2 regions of the Pseudobutyrivibrio sp. AR14 genome follow, and region 1 is predicted to be linked to the other one. Evidence: riboswitches for the same ligand, from Rfam matches in the RefSeq annotation. Region 1 holds a riboswitch; the other holds the start of a gene.
The links. Region 1 has a riboswitch for tetrahydrofolate ahead of BLP50_RS07760 (folate family ECF transporter S component). Riboswitches for the same ligand answer to the same signal wherever they lie in the genome.

Region 1 (8,312 bases):
GACAAGAAGGTAATTGCAAACAATATTGGAATTAATTGTAGAATTCGTTTGATTGTATATTTCAAAAGAGAATACCCCTTAAACATTCTTCAACTAATATAGTTTACTATTAAACCGCTAGTCTATCAAATGTTTAAGGGGTATTAGTTATTCATAATTATTAAATTTGTTATTCCATTTTAGAATATTTAACATATAGCAAATGCATTTTATCTGTAATTGTTATTCTTATTTATTCCTTACAACCACATTTCCAGAGCTCAATTTTCCAAAAACTTCTTGGTATTTCACTGCAGTGCCCTGCGCATCAAATGTATTTTGATAAATAGCATTTGTACCTGAGCATGCGAACTGAACCATAAAACATGTTCCTGAAGTATTATAAATATAGTTATCTTCAAAGGCACAGCCTGTTGCCCAGCCAGTTATTTTTGGATCGTATCCGCCAAATGCTATTCCAGCAAATGCATTGTTTTCTCTTAAAATATTGTCATGTACATAGATTGCTGTAACTGCCACACCTGGATGCTCTGTAGCAACTTCTATACCAATATCACAATAGGATACTGTATTTCCAAAAACAATTACATGGTCTCCTCCATCAACATAAATACCTGCAGCGCACTTACTCTCGTATGTAATATTGATGCTTGGGTCGCAAGAAATATACTCCACTGTATTATTGGAAATGACACCATCTCTAGCTCTATCTAATTCTCGATCTTTACTACCTTCTTTTGTTTGCTCATAGCCTATAGCATCTATACCGATATTGTCACAATTATGAATGTAATTGTTATTAACAGTGAAATTGGAAACATTACCATTTAATGCGAGGGATTCACTCTGTCCAAGATGTAAATCATAAAGCTCGCATCCACTTATATTAATATCAGTTGTTGGTTCTTTCACACCACCTGAAACGTAGATTCCATGTCCGTTGTACTCCTCAGACACAGTTGTGTAAATACATCCGATATCATGAATTATGCAATCCTTTATAGTAACATTTGAGGAACCATCTGCCACTTCAATACCTGTAGTTGTAATACTCTCTGATGGTCCTTCATATTTAAAATTTTCAATTTCCAAATTGCTAACAGACACATCCGATGCCTGAATATATATCATAGCGTTTGCGTCATCAGTAGGTGTTAAATCTGCCCCATCAAGAACGGCACCTACTTCAGCTTCTATTTTAATGCCATCTGTTTCAATAAATAATTGCTCACTATAATGTCCAGCAGGAACAATGATTGTTCCACCACCTGCTTCTGAAGCCATATCTATAGCATCATTAATACTATCAGCGTCAGTACCTACAACAATAGGTCCCTCTATAGCATTTGACTCCTCAGTCTCATCATCTAAATCTACTGTAGTATCATCTTCCTCAGCTTCCACCTCAACCTCATCATCTGAGTCTTCGTCTGAAACTTCTTCTACATCTTCTGTCTCTTCTTCGATGCTCTCTTCCTCTACATCTTCAGCAATTACTTCAGCCGCCTTTACCTTAGTAACATTTGTTTCAAAGCCTAACACCAAAGCTAATGCCACCATACCTAAGGCAATAATCTTTTTACTATTAATCATCAACACTATCCTTTCTGTCTCAATAGTCTAGTTAATTTGTGTTCTGATCAGTTAACACGGCTGTTATCATAGCACAACTCATTTTAGCTGTGAAGATAATATCACAATAATACTCATATGTGTAATATCCCTTTAAAACAGGCTTATTACATAGGGTAAAAAATGTGATGAATTACTGCATAAATCGCTCCATAACCTCAGTTGTATGCATAGAGAGAATTCCTGCTCCAAATGCCTCCATTATCTCTGTATAGCTGTCATCAATAAACATAATTTCATTCATATCATATCCATCTCGTTCAGCTATCATCTTCATAATAAGCACCTTTTTATGTCTTGATTCTGTAGAAATCAAATCACCATGATGCTCGAAAATACCAGGATAGCATTCCTTTAATCTATTGAACTTAGAGTTATATTCAAAAGAATTGCTACACTCAGTCAACCCGTAAATTTTCACACCATGATTAAAATGCAAATCATCAATGAGATTTTTCACGCCACGTGGTGCCTGGCATTTGATGTATGCATTATGATTAATATTGTATTTAAGCCAGTCATTGGCATCCTCAAAACCTACAATTCGCTTGCCCTCTTCATTGTACATTTTCAGGCAAAGTAATGTGTTGTCCACATCTCCAAATAAAACTTTGATTCTTCCTAATTTTTCTTTCATATCCCCAACCCCTTTACTATTTAATGTCTGCTGCATCAATTACTTTTATTCCACTTTCTATTAACATCTTGGCGAATACGCCCTGCCCATCTATTAGTCCACCAGTGAAGGTTCCATCATATATTTGATTAACTCCACAGGATGGACTTCTAGACTGAAGTATCGCCAAGTCTACATTTTCTTCAATGGCTTTTTTAAGGCCAAGCCTTGCCCCAGTTCTAAATTCTATGACTTTGCTCTGTCCCTGCCTATCGGTGACAATCCCATTTACAATTTCACAGGGAATCCTAGGTGTCGAAAGTCCACCGTCTACCTCAGGACAAACAGGTATCACCTGATGCCCCTCCACGTACTTAAGAACATTCTCGTTATAATTGTTACCGCCACTGTATTTGCAATTTTCTCCTAAGAGACATGCGCTAACCATTATTTTCATGGATAAAACTCTTCTTTCTTTGAAATAAAACTTATTGTTCGTCTGTTGAAAGCAACTGGTATAGCTCAGGATAATCCTGTTTCATTCTGATTGGTCTTCCCTTAGCATTTAAAAATGCATGACCAGTTGTACCAACACATACCACTTTGCCGTCCTTATTTTTCATTTCATATTCAAGATATAATTTTACGCCCTTAAATTCTTTTACTCTAACATTTATAAATATTTGTTCAGGAAATGTTGTAGTCAGCTTGTAATCACAATTTACGCTTAACACTGGAGAAACTATTCCTAGCCCTTCTAGCTTGTCAAATGGCCAGCCCATCTGAGCCAAAAAATCTATTCTCGCCTCTTCCATCCATCTAATGTAGTTTGAGTGATGGGTTATTTGCATTTTGTCCGTTTCATAATACTGAACTGTGTGTATATATTCTTTCACTAGATTGTCCTTCCTAAAAACATATGTAAAAGCCTACTTTTTCGTACTTTTTTATTTTAATCAAAAAAACTATATAAGTAAATCTTTGTAAAATAGCAGACTATAAAAAAGCCACTCCCTTACCAACTATAAATCTAGCGGTAAGGGAATGGCATGTATATTTTTTAATAATAGGTTTTAAAGTTTAAATCTGCTGAGTGATTCATTCAACTCATCTGAAATACTTGTTAAGTTAAATGCCATATCCTTGATGCCCTTTACAGTATTGTTAACCTGCTCCATAGAAGCTGATGTTTCCTGAGATGATGCAGCATTTTCTTCAGATATTGCAGAAAGTCCTGACATTGTATCCTCGATAACTGCTGACTTGTTCTTCATATCTAAGCAGGCATCTTTTGCCTTTGTAAAGCTTTCTCTTACTTCATCAATCATTGAGATAACTTCTGTTACAGCATTTCTTGTATCAGTACTAATCTGCTGTTGCTTTTCTACTACACTTCCCAAATCATCAACTGTCTGTACAGCTTCTTTTGAACGGTTAGATAGCTGTTGCATTATCTCGCCAATTGAATGAGCCGCCTGTCCTGACTGTTCAGAAAGATTACCAATTTCTTCTGCAACAACTGCAAATCCACGACCTGCCTCACCTGCTCTAGCTGCCTCAATAGATGCATTAAGTGAAAGCAAGTTTGTCTGGCTGGCAATAGAATCAATTGCATCTGCAGCTTCCTGAACCTGGCTAACGAAATCATCCACTGCTGCCATTGATTCAGAAACCTGTGTAAGGCTGGCCTGTGTCTCTTCCATAGCCTTGCCAAGGTTCTCGAAATTATAAAGCATATCCTTAGATGATTTTGACATTTCTTCAGCTTGCTGATCTGCGCCACTAAGGTTATCGTTAAGATTTTGAACAGAATCCACAATATCTGCTACAGCCTGAACGCCCTCCTGAATTGTTTCAGCCTGTGATGAAGCGCCATCTGCAATCTCAGCTACAGACTCTGAAATATTAAGTGCTGTCTGCTCAGTTGAGCTTGCGGAGTTATCAAGCTCATTTGCCGATGTCCTAAGTCCATTAGCATTAGTTTTAAGGGCACTGGCTATGTCTGTAATAGCCCTAATCAATCCAAGGGTTGAATTAGAAACCATTCCAACTTCATCATGACGATGTGCATATTTTTCTAGACCAGAAGTCTGTGTCAAATCAAGTGAAGATGAAACATCATTAATATTATTGCTCAGTCTTGTTAAATCCTTAAGTAATATGTTGATTACTATAAATGTGATTGCAGTAATAAGTATAATTACCACTATAGCAAGAATTATTACCATTTGAGTCATGCTTCTCATAGAGGCATATACTTCATCAGCTGTATCTTGAACTAAAACTGTAATTCCATAGTTTGGAATATTTGAATAGGCAAGAAGGATTCCCTCACTTCCTAAATTATCGCTATTAACTCCACTCTCACCGTTGGCATAAGACATAATTGGGAAAACATAGCTTGATTCCTCAACAGTTGTTCCAATTAAGCTTTGGTCATCAGAATATGTGTAATTAAGATTATTTACATCTACAAGTGATACAGTTGCCTTGTCCCATCCGTCAAATGATAATGTGCTCAGCTGATTGATAAGACCTGTGGCATTAACCGAAATACCTGCAACTGCAACCATCTTATTTCCGCTCATTACAGGATATGAGAATATGATACCCAAATCACCTGTTGGAGACGCCATAACACCAGAAAACATAGGTGTTCCAGCCTGTCCCATAGCCTCATACATTGGTGTTAACATATCTAGTAATGCCTGATCTGTCACAGACTGCTTACCTATCGTCTCATTTACATGTCCACAAAGTACATATGTATTTGTGCGGCTCATATAGATATTTTCAAGATTTGGAATTCTTTCAGCATATTCATCGGTAAATTTTTTAGCTTCCGCATAGGCCTCTGGATCATCCTGGTTTTCTGCCAATCTTACCATAGAAGGACTTACTGCGTATGCTGCTAGAAATGTCTCTATATCGCTAAAATAATTATTTATCAAAGCTGCTCTTGCTTCTGCCGCTTCTTTCATTCTAGCTTCTGCGGATTGCTCCATAGCATTTCTTGCAGTAAATGTAACAAGCACAACAAGAATTGTCATACTAATAATTAACACTGCAATAACAACAGCAGCAATTCTTGTAGCTAGCTTCCCCTGCTTTACTACCTTAGTCTTTGCCATATAATACCCCTCCTCGAATTAAATTCGAATTACGTTACATTTATACCAATACTATTTGTAATACCCCAATCTTGTATTCTTTTAAGCTAACAAAAAATAATGTCCTTAATGTGAATAATGTATCAATAAAGTAAGGAATAACTGTAAAAACTAGCATGTTTTTACAAATTCTTCAATTTTATCTACATCTTATTGATTTGTGTTGCTTATATGGGTATAATACGAAAAAAGAAATGCAGAGTAGACTGTAAAGCGTTAAGTGCCAGGTGAACAGGGAGTTGTCACTTGGACGAAGGCAATGCCGCGGTTTTATGGTCGCATCCCGCTGCTACATAGTGAAGTGTATTTTTACGCCTCCATTGTAGATTAAGTGGACTGCAAAGGAGGTGTATTTTTATGACTAAATTACGTAACACGAAAACACTGGCTCTTGCAGCAATGCTTACCGCTATCGGTATCATCCTTAGCTTTTTCAAGATACCAGTGAATCAACTCATCACTATAGGCTTTGGCTCATTGCCTCTTAGCGTATCTGGAATGCTTCTAGGCCCAGCAGTATCTGGAGTTGTAGGAGCGCTGATGGATATAGGTGGCTATCTTGTAAAACCTACCGGTCCATTTTTCCCTGGCTTTACCATCAGTGGAATAGTCAGTGGTATCATCTATGGACTTATGTTTTATAAGAAAAAAATAACCTTCACACGGGTGCTTGTTACTCAGGTTATTTTAACAATAGTTGTTAATATTCTAATGAATAGCTACTGGCTTAAGCTTCTTTATCTCAAGGACGCCTATTTTGCTGTAATAATTTCACGACTCCCTAAGGAAGTTATTATGCTGCCAATCATGACTGTTATGAAATTCATTGTTCTTAAGACAATTCAAGAGGTTAAGGTTTTTCACTTACAGGTCGAGTAAAAAAATGGCTTGATTAACGCATTCAGCGCTAATCAAGCCTATTTCTATGCTTTCAGTCTTTGTTTGTCCTCGTACATTTCTTTGTCTGCTCGCTCAAATACATCTGATACAAAGCAATCTGTCTCCGGTTTGTACTCTGACATTCCTGCTGCCAGGATAACTCCTGCACCAATCCTTTTGTTTTCAAGAACTTGTGAGTGCAATTGGTTCATAAGCTCGTGCCTTTGAGTATAATCATTACCGCGGAGGAATACCACAAACTCATCACCGCCCACTCTAAACACCGGACTATGTACGAAAATATCACATAATAGACGTGCCGATGCTCTAATGTACTCATCTCCTGCAGCATGTCCTAAAGTATCATTTATCTGCTTCAGATTATTAGTATCACATACAACTAAACCAAAATTCAGATAATCCATGCCATGATCAATATTTCCTTGAGCTGATTCCTCTAGTTCTTTGTACGCAGTCTTGTTCTTGACTCCTGTCAACTCGTCTCGACGTGCTAGCTCTTTTTCTGTCTTTAGCGCTCTTAGTTGTTGCATCTGCTTTTTCACTTCAGCATCAACATCTTCTACACCAACGATAAAATGCGTGCTATCACTGGTCTTTCTAACAACCATTCTTGTAAAACGAGGCTTACCATTAACTATGATTCGGTAATCTATGGATGTATCTTTTTGATTATCTAGCAAACTGATCAAATTATCTTTATTAAGAAAGTCACAAACTGCATCTCTATCTTGGTGATGAATAATCTTTGGAATATTTTCAATTGATTCCTTAAAGAAATCATCTCCAGATTTAGTGATCTCCAACTCTCCAAATATGTTACTTACCATATAATTAACATATGAAGAATTAGCTATATCTACGTAATAGATTGCATCATAGTTGCTAGCAAGACTCTCTGCAATCTGTCCGAATGTTATGGTCTTTTTCTGATTTTCCTTATTTATTTTTTCTGCATTTAACTCATCATCAATATCTTTTTCATAGAAGATAAGATGCTTACTACTAGTGTCATGCATAACCGTAAATAAGAAAAATCTAGGTTTTTCATATACCATGACTCTGTATTTAAAAGAGAATGAGCGCTTGCCCTCAAGATTTCTCAGCATAGTTTCCTTGTTATAAAAGGCCTTCGCATATTCCTTATCCTCAGGGAAAACACACTCATCAATGCTATCATATGCCTCTTGAAAGAAATCTTTTTCCAAGGCAGTTGCATTTATACTCATGTATTTTTCACTTTTAGCAAATGTTAAATATTCTCCCGATTCTATGTCAATGTAAAATATGGCTTCATAGTCTTTTGCCATAGTACTAGCGATATGATCATGTATTTCTTTTTCTTTCTTCTCACTAGATTGTACGAAAGAATGCACTAGACATATACCAAATATAAGTCCTAATGCATACGAAGGATGCAATGCAAATAATATCTGAAGTGTAAGAGAAATTCCTAAAACAACGCTTGTAACTGCCACTGTTTTGTATCTAATTTTTTGTCGTCCAGTACTTTTATGGGCAACATATAACATATAAATATATACTACAGTGTAAAATGCAATCTGCAGGAAAAATGTTATATTTTTTCCTTTTTCTCCAACATATTCATTTGCTTCATTATAGAAAAACATCAAATGATGGAATGGATTAAGCAATAGAAATACCAGCCCTATAGTAAACATAGACCATACGCCATATAGGAGTATGTCGTTTCTAAGTCCTTTTCTATCAAGATATGCCACTATATATCTCGTCCACGTTAACATAGTTAGCAGCATAAACAAGAAATACAAAACTGTTAAAAAATATATAATTGGGAAAAATGCTTGTACCTCTTTGTGCTCATACAAAATTCCCCATGTCATATCTACTAAAAAGTATCCACATGCAGCAAGAACAAAATAGTTATATCGCACATGAACCCACTTTTTTTCATCATTGCCCTTTATACTGAATCCATATTTTTTAAATAATTCCCAGTTAATTATTAAATTTAT
Region 2 (8,312 bases), on a different contig from region 1:
ATATTGACCTGGATAATTGTATGGCTCAGAGATAGGCTCATACTTTTTAATGAAATCATCCCATTTCATAGGATAAATCTCACCCTGAATACCAATAGCAATAACAGTATCGTCAGTAACTGGCATATCCACGTCACCCTCAAGGGTACGAATAATGCTGCGAGTACCTGCAGGCACCACATCTGTGGCCTTCACATAGCCCACCTTAATTCGCTTCTTGCGATATGACTGCATACTAGAAGTATCTGCCTTATAGCTGTCAGCATAGATAATCTCAGTATTTCTAAAGTAAGAATGCATGCGACTTCTGAAGAACTGTTGAATAGTAGGCGCTGCATAGTCCATTTCCTGAAGCTCTAAAAGAGCACGTCTAATGGAACCGCCGGCCTTGACTCTGTGTCCGCCACCATCTCCAACACCGTTGCAGATAAACTTAGCTAGCTCGTCAGCCTTTACTTCTCTGACACAGCTGCGCACTGAGATTTTGATACCACCCTCGTGAATAGAGTAGACAAGACAACAGTCCACATCCTCCACCTCAAGCAACATATCAGAAATGATACCAAGGACATTAGGGTCACAAGGGTCAGTTTTAACGATTGTATAATGGTAATCCCTATAATACTCAGAACCAAGCAGGGCGATACCTGCAATCCTAAGCTCATCCTGGGAAATATTTGAATTTTTAAACTTTGTAATGATAGAAGTGCTGAATCTTAGCTCATCTCGCATATCCATATCAAGAGGATGATGAACCTCGGAAAATCCATTACTATCTGTCATGAGACCATAGTACAATGCAGTAGCTAAAAGAATATCATCGTTAACCGGAAAATCTTCCTGACGAAGCATATCCCAAACTACAGTAGCGCAACTTGCCTGATAAGAGCGAATCTCTGAAAGTTCTGGAAGGGAACGAGATACCTGATGATGATCAATGATGGCAATATTTTTCGCCTCGAACTTCTGAATATTACCCTCTCCATACTGACTGTCCACTGTGACAATCACATCTGGAAGCTGTCCCTTTTCTATACCTAACAATTCATTTATCTGCTCTTGATAACGAATATAGTGAACTTTGATAGATAAATCTGACACCATCAACTTAAGGTTACTTTTGGAAATTTCAAAATTGCCGCCGTAAATAAACCTGACGTTTTTCCCTTTGGCCTTCAGGTATTTGACCACCGCATAACCAGACGCCAAAGCATCTGCATCAGGATTGTTGTGGCACTGAACTATTATATTTTCGAATTCTAATAACTGTGATAATCTCATGAAATTATTATAATTTTTTTCATGTTGAAAATAAAGTACGAAAGCCGGAAAAAAAGGAGCCTGGATTTCTCCAGACTCCATTAAAAATCAGTTATCCTAACTCTTCCCATTCATACCCCTTAGCGTACATAGAATCAATTAACGCATCTAGTGGCATTGGCTTTGAAAAATAGTATCCCTGAGCCATATTGCATCCGATTTCCTTTAAGAATTCATAGCTTTCCTCAGTCTCAACGCCCTCGCAAAGCGGAAGAATTCCCATGGCATTGGTAGCACTTACAATGTATTTCATAAGAGGCTTTGATTTTGGATTTTTCTCGTAACCTCTTAAAAATACCATATCAAGCTTTAGTACATCGAACTCATACTCAGCAATTGTATTAAGAGACGAGTAGCCACTTCCAAAATCATCAATCCAAACATCAAAGTCGGCTTCTCTAATCTTCTTAGTGGCATCCTTGATAATACCTGTATTATCATTAAATGCGCTCTCAGTAATTTCCACCTCAAGCATATTATGCGGAATCTGATATATCTCACAGAAATCAGAAAGCAGCTTAAACACATCACAGACTTCAAAATCAAGTCTTGACACATTGATAGAAACTGGAACTAGCTCCTCCCCCTGGTCGGCAAGTCTCCTGATATCCTGGCATACTTTTTTTACCACGAATTCATCTACAAAATGAATCAAGTGGAATTTCTCAAGCGTCTCCACGAAATAGCTAGGAGGAAGCATTCCATCATTTGGATCAATCCATCTAACAAGAGCCTCGTATCCGCATATTTTACCAGTCTCCACACGAATAATAGGCTGGTAGAATACCTTTATATAGTCATTGGCAATAGCCTCATCAATATGGTCAACAACAAACTGCTGACGGCGCAAGCCATCACGGATTATGTCATCGTAAATACAATAATTTACATCATGACGATTCTTTATACTATTACAAGCTAGTCGGGCATGATCACACGCCAGACCAACCTCAGCGTGAGGGTCCTCCATGAAATAAATACCAGCCTTGACCTTTACCTTTTTATTTACATCCTCTGTAAGAAGCATCTTTCTGTAGATTTCTTCTACATTTTCAATTACCTCGTCCTTTGGAGTAGTTGTAAATACAACAAAGTGATCATCAGAGAATCTGGCTACAGTAGCGCCGCTAAAAACTGTCCGGATTGTCTTTCCCAAATCCTTTAGGATTTCATCACCCATGATAAATCCATGGCGCTCGTTGTAAAGTTTGAAATTTGGAATATCAAAATGAATAAAGGCCACATCCTGACGTCTAAAATCCGGTGAATTTAGAAGCACCTGAACCTTGTTATAGAAAAATGCCATGGTAAGCAAGCCTGTAAGTTCATCAGTCTCACGATTGGCGGCAAGTACTTCTGCCTCGGCAAACGAGTTGCTTGCATTATTGGCATACTCATTCTCCTCAACATCCACTATGAATACATAGTAAAAGCTTCGGCCATTTGGCCAATGTAAAAGATGTCCAAAGTCCTCTATATATCTGACATCGCCATTCTTAGGAATAATTCTATATCTCACATAATCGTGGCGCTTCTCAGCGTAGATAGTCTGAGCTTCTATCTGATTTTCAATCTTGTGAAAATCATCAGGATGAACCATCCCCTTAAATGTGCCATCCACGTACTCTAAAAATTCATCAAAAGTTTTGCAACCAAAGAGCCTAATTACATTCTCATCTGCAAAGAGTATTTGCTCATTTCCGCCCGCTTCATATATGAAAAATCCACCTGGTAAACCAACTGGCAAACGCCCACTCATATCTGTAATGTAGTAATTGTCACTCATAGCTACCCCCCGGCCTTTAAGACACAGTCAACCTATTTTTGTTGATTGTAGCATTAAAATGTGAAAAAACTTAGTAAATATAATGAACCACATATGCACAAAACATCGTCTTTTTCTACTAGCTTATCCACATCTAATCTGTCTGTATCCGCAGCTGAAATTACCTGAGCTTCAACACCTTTTTCTTTTATTTTTTCAGCTAATTCTCCGGGCGACATGGTCCTGTCATTTGGCACCGCCATGGTGTAGCATTTTTTCGCTACTTGCAGCAATTCATCAAGGATAATATCCACCTCTTTATCCTTTAGTATTCCCATTAAAAAGGTAATCTTCTTATCAGGGAAATACTGCTGCAACGATTCTCTAAGGACCCTAGCCCCCTGTCTATTGTGACCTCCATCCACAATTACATATGGCTGCCTGCTTACAAGAGTGAATCTTCCAAACCATCTAGTATCCTTTATTCCATCCTCTATCATCTCTTCTGAAATATGGAATTTCTTGCTATTAAAGCACTCGTTAAACTTTTTTATTGCAAGAATGGCAAGTGCAGCATTTTCAATCTGATAGGTTCCAAGAAGTGAAGTTTCGTAAATACGGTCTATTTCAAATATCTGGCCCCTAAGATTTTGCCTGATTAATTTAGGTTTTTTAATGTAATCTATGTGGACCTTTTGCTTTTTGCATGTCTGACTTAGCACCTTTTTTACTTCCGCCTCTTGAATGGCAGATACCACCTTGGTGCCAGGTTTAATTATGCCAGCCTTCTCTGTGGCTATTTCCGTCAAAGTATTCCCCAGAATCGACATATGGTCGTAGCTGATTGGTGCTATAACCGTCACTATGGGCGCGGGGATGACATTGGTAGTGTCAACTCTGCCACCCATGCTTACCTCCAAAACCACCACATCGCATTTACGTTTTTTGAAATATAAAAAACCCATTACTGTGAGAATCTCATACTCGCTAGGGAGGATGCCTTTTTTAGCAAGCTTGTCGTAGGCAGGCTTTACCTCTGTAAAAACAGCAGCAAAATCATCGTCTGTAATCTCTTTTCCATTTACCACAAATAGCTCATTGTATCTGTGTAAAAATGGAGATGCGAAAGTGCCTATTTTCAGTTTCGCCTGATTTAAAATGGACGAAATATAAGCCACCGTAGAGCCTTTTCCATTGGTGCCTGCCACATGAATATACTCCAAATCCATGTGTGGATTATTTAGTTGTTCTAGAAGGGCAAGCTCTGCATCAAGGGAAAACATATCCTTCACAGGTGTCCCTGTATTTTTTGGTGGTTTAAAATGAGGCAATTCCTCAAAAAAAGAAATTGCCTCTTGGTAACTATATTTTTTCATAAAGTTTTACGCTCTCAAACGCCTTTAACAATGTGTAAATAATAGCTGTGTTAACTACAAGCATAATTGCTTCCTTAGGAAGACGGTAGAGAATAGTGTTGAAGTATCCAAGCTTTAGATAAAGCATGTTGAGCCAGATACTATTAAGTAAAACACCTACAACCATTGTGTATGTAACCATAGTCACAATCATGCGCTGAAGTGTTACTCTCTTCTTGTAAAGGAAAAGTCCAAAAATCACACCAGTCATCATACTACTGAATGTAAATCCAGGGAAAAATGGGCCAGTAGGATACATCAAAAATCCTCCTACATCCACAAGTATTCCCATAACTCCAGCAATACCAGGTCCAAGCAAAAGACCTGCCAAGCAAAGTGGCACAAAAGCAAATCGGATTTCAATAAACTGATTGATTGGAAATTTAAAATAACCAAGTACAATACCGATTGCTGTAAGCATTGCTGCAAGTGTGAGTGTTTTAGTGTTAGATAATTTTTTCATAAAAAATACACCTCCTTTGCAGTTCCTTTTGTCTACAATGAAGGTGTATATAAACCTCGCTATGTAGCAGCGGGATGCGACCATAAAACCGCGGGTTACCCTTCGTCTGCGTGACAACTCCCTGTTCACACAGCACTTAACGCTTTACAGTCTACTCTGCATTTCTAATTTTCCTGTATTATATGCGCAAGCCACGTTTAATGCAATAGTTTTTTATAATTTTGGCCCTAGGGGACGGGGTTAGTGGGCCATTTTAGAGCTCACATTTACGACCACATACTCTGACCTAGTTCCTGTTTTGAACTTGATAGCCCAGTCGGAAATGCCTGAGGATACGATGAAATTTGTATTATTGTGTTCCTCCAATCCGTAGGTACTGTCGTCTATCCCTGACCATACCCCAAATTTTGTGATAGGAATCATCTGTCCGCCGTGGGTGTGACCGCACAGTACCAGGTCAGCAGCAGACTGGGCCTCAGCAACATAATCGGCAGGCTCATGGTCCATAACTATTATGTATTTGCTGGTGTCTAAATCCTGTAAGAGCTCGTCCATTGTCAATCGGTCAGGATTATATCCCTTATCAGCTCGTCCCACTAGATAAAACCTATCGTCAATCAATACGGATTCATCTTCAAGAATATGGATTCCATTTTTCAGAAGTGTATTTTCCAAATCCTCTGCTGTGAAATCTCTATGATTAAAGTAACCCCTGTCGTGATTGCCGTATGCAAACCATGCGCCATACTTTAAATCCATCTCACCTATAGTCTTACAGGCAACCTCCAAATCCTCTTTTTTAGAGCTATCATCCACAAAATCTCCCACTATAAGCAATATATCCGGCGACTGAGCCTCAATAGTCTTTAGATGCTTGGCAAATCCTTCTCCATCAAATGTAGTGCCAATATGAGAGTCTGATATCATTGCTATTTTTATATCTCCAGTATCTTTTTCTGTAGTCAAGTTATAGTCTTTTTCCACCACGCTAGCGCACAGGTAATATCCAGTACCTAGAAATAAAATAGATGACAAAATAGCAAGCACTCCCTGCCAGTGTACTTTAAATTCTCTTTTAGAAAAACGCCTTACGATTCTTCCAAGTAACCCAAAAATCAAGAAGAAGCCCGTGGTATAGATTGTGATGGTAAGCGCATTTATCCATTCCAAAGTAAATGTAAATATCAAAAATAAAGCCACCAAAATCAAAAACGCCACAAGTTTATTTTTAATCACTTTAAACTTGGCAATGGAATTTGTCATATAGATAATTCCTAGAATTGAAGCTACTGCCGCTCCAACAAACATCAACATCCAAATCATAAAAATACCTTTCTTAATGCATATATGTTTTATAAAGGAAAACCCCTCTTCACCAATTATCTGGTAAAGAGGGGTTAAATTAACCTTTTATAAAATGGACCATGAACCCCGTCCCCCTGGTCCACTAGTGATCCTTTAACGCATATGCGATATTGATAGCGTGGTCAGCGCATCTCTCAAGGTCAGTAACCATATCAGAGAAAATAACTCCGGCGATAGGCTCACATTTGTTGTCCATAAGTCGCTCTACGTGATGATTGATAAGCTGCTTTTCCTGCTTATCTACCTTAGCCTCTAGCTTTTCTATCTTAGGCAAGCTCTCGTAATTCTCTGAAGTGAAAATCTCAAGTGCAAGCTCAACTTCTTCCATAGAATTCTCAGCCATATCCTTAAGTTCCTTGGCTGCCTTTTTAGAAAGCTTGGTCTTTTTATTCTTCATACGAGTAGCGTACTCGATAATATTCTCAGCGTGGTCAGAAATACGCTCCATATCAGTTACAGCGATTGTAATAGCTGATATCTTACGGAGGTTCTCAGGTGTAAGGTTGAGAGCCTGAAGCTTGACCATAGCATCCTGGATAGCATGATTGAGGATATTAACTGTCTCCTCACGCTCCTCAACATCCTCCACCTTTTCTGGTGAATAGTCAAAGAAGCAATCGATTGCCTTTTCAAAGTTCTCTGCTGCAATAGCACCCATTCTGGCTGCCTCAAGCTGTGCCTGGTGAATAGCCATATGAGGTGGTACATTTGTCACCTGCGACATAAATACAAGCTGTCTATCCTCTGCTGCACGAGTCTCCTCTGGAAGCTCTGGGATAAACATGTATGTAAGCTTGATTATGTAATCTGTAAATGGAAAGATAATGCACACTGCAATCAACGCAAAGATTGTATGTGTATTAGCTATCTGACGTCCTGGGTCAGCTGATGTAGACTGAATCCATGACAAAAGTGGTGTTACATTTATAACCACAATAATTACAAGTGCTCTGATAACATTGAATAACAAATTCAAAATAGCAGAACGCTTACCATTTCTATTGGCTGTAAGTGATGCTAAAAGGTTTGGTGTAACAGAACCGATAGCAGCACCGATTACCAAATATACTGCAACATCATAATCAAGAATTCCCTGGACTACAAAAGCCTGGAAGATAACTGTTGAAGATGATGAGCTCTGAAGTAATGCAGTAAATGCAATACCGAAAAGCAATGCTAAAAATGGATTCTTAAGTGTTGTAAGGAAATTAACAAACAGCGCCGACTGTGAAAGTGGTGCAATAGCAGTCTTCATGATTGTGATACCCTGAAAGAGCATACCAAATCCCATGATAACTGAACCAATATGTTTGGTAAGATTATTCTTAATGAAAAGATACATTACAGCACCAATGAAAAGTAAGAATGGTGTGAATGTAGCGATATTAAAAGCTGTGATCTGTGCTGTGATTGTAGTACCAATATTGGCACCAAGGATAACTCCAATAGCCTGTGAAAGAGCCATCATGCCCGAATTAACGAAGCCGATAACCATAACATCTGTGGCTGAAGAGCTCTGAACGAGAACCGTCATAGCGATTCCCACAAGAACAGCTACTAGCTTGTTTGTAGTAGCCTTCTCCAAGATTATCTGAAGATTGTCACCGCAACTATTTTTCAGTCCAGTGGACATAATTGACATTCCAAAAAGGAACAAGCCCACTCCACCTAGCAGTGATAAGAATTGTGCAATTGTCATTTCTTTCTCCTTCTACCGTATTTCTCCTTCACGAGAAATAAATAATTAAACCTTTTCTTATTTGTCCGAAGATAGTTTAACATGACTAGTAAAGAATGTCTAAGTATTTCGTAAAATTCTTTTAAAATTATATATATGCTTTGATAAAAATTCCGTCTTCACGATATTCTTCTGAAATAAGCTCTCCATTTTCTCTTATTTTCGCAATACTGCCAGCCTCTGAATATGGAACCAATTTCTCAACATACTCTTTTCCATCTCGGAGAAGTTCAGCCAGAATCTCTC

Region 2: linked by a shared signal. The riboswitch ahead of BLP50_RS04080 (folate family ECF transporter S component) and the one ahead of BLP50_RS07760 (folate family ECF transporter S component) in region 1 are both predicted to bind tetrahydrofolate.

The regions. Positions count from the first base shown of each region.
Region 1 is NZ_FMUY01000007.1:1,769-10,080, reverse strand. Features, by position in the region: gene nikB (nickel ABC transporter permease) at 1-86, opposite strand, end outside; gene BLP50_RS07785 (right-handed parallel beta-helix repeat-containing protein) at 229-1,593, opposite strand; gene BLP50_RS07780 (hypothetical protein) at 1,766-2,269, opposite strand; gene BLP50_RS07775 (2-thiouracil desulfurase family protein) at 2,286-2,705, opposite strand; gene BLP50_RS07770 (acyl-CoA thioesterase) at 2,737-3,144, opposite strand; gene BLP50_RS07765 (methyl-accepting chemotaxis protein) at 3,322-5,379, opposite strand; THF riboswitch at 5,614-5,709, shown strand; gene BLP50_RS07760 (folate family ECF transporter S component) at 5,776-6,297, shown strand; gene BLP50_RS07755 (GGDEF domain-containing protein) at 6,342-8,312, opposite strand, start outside.
Region 2 is NZ_FMUY01000003.1:166,466-174,777, reverse strand. Features, by position in the region: gene BLP50_RS04095 (DHH family phosphoesterase) at 1-1,281, opposite strand, end outside; gene BLP50_RS04090 (sensor domain-containing phosphodiesterase) at 1,373-3,106, opposite strand; gene BLP50_RS04085 (bifunctional folylpolyglutamate synthase/dihydrofolate synthase) at 3,160-4,461, opposite strand; gene BLP50_RS04080 (folate family ECF transporter S component) at 4,448-4,963, opposite strand; THF riboswitch at 5,029-5,124, opposite strand; gene BLP50_RS04075 (metallophosphoesterase) at 5,204-6,286, opposite strand; gene BLP50_RS04070 (Na/Pi cotransporter family protein) at 6,411-8,027, opposite strand; gene hflX (GTPase HflX) at 8,155-8,312, opposite strand, start outside.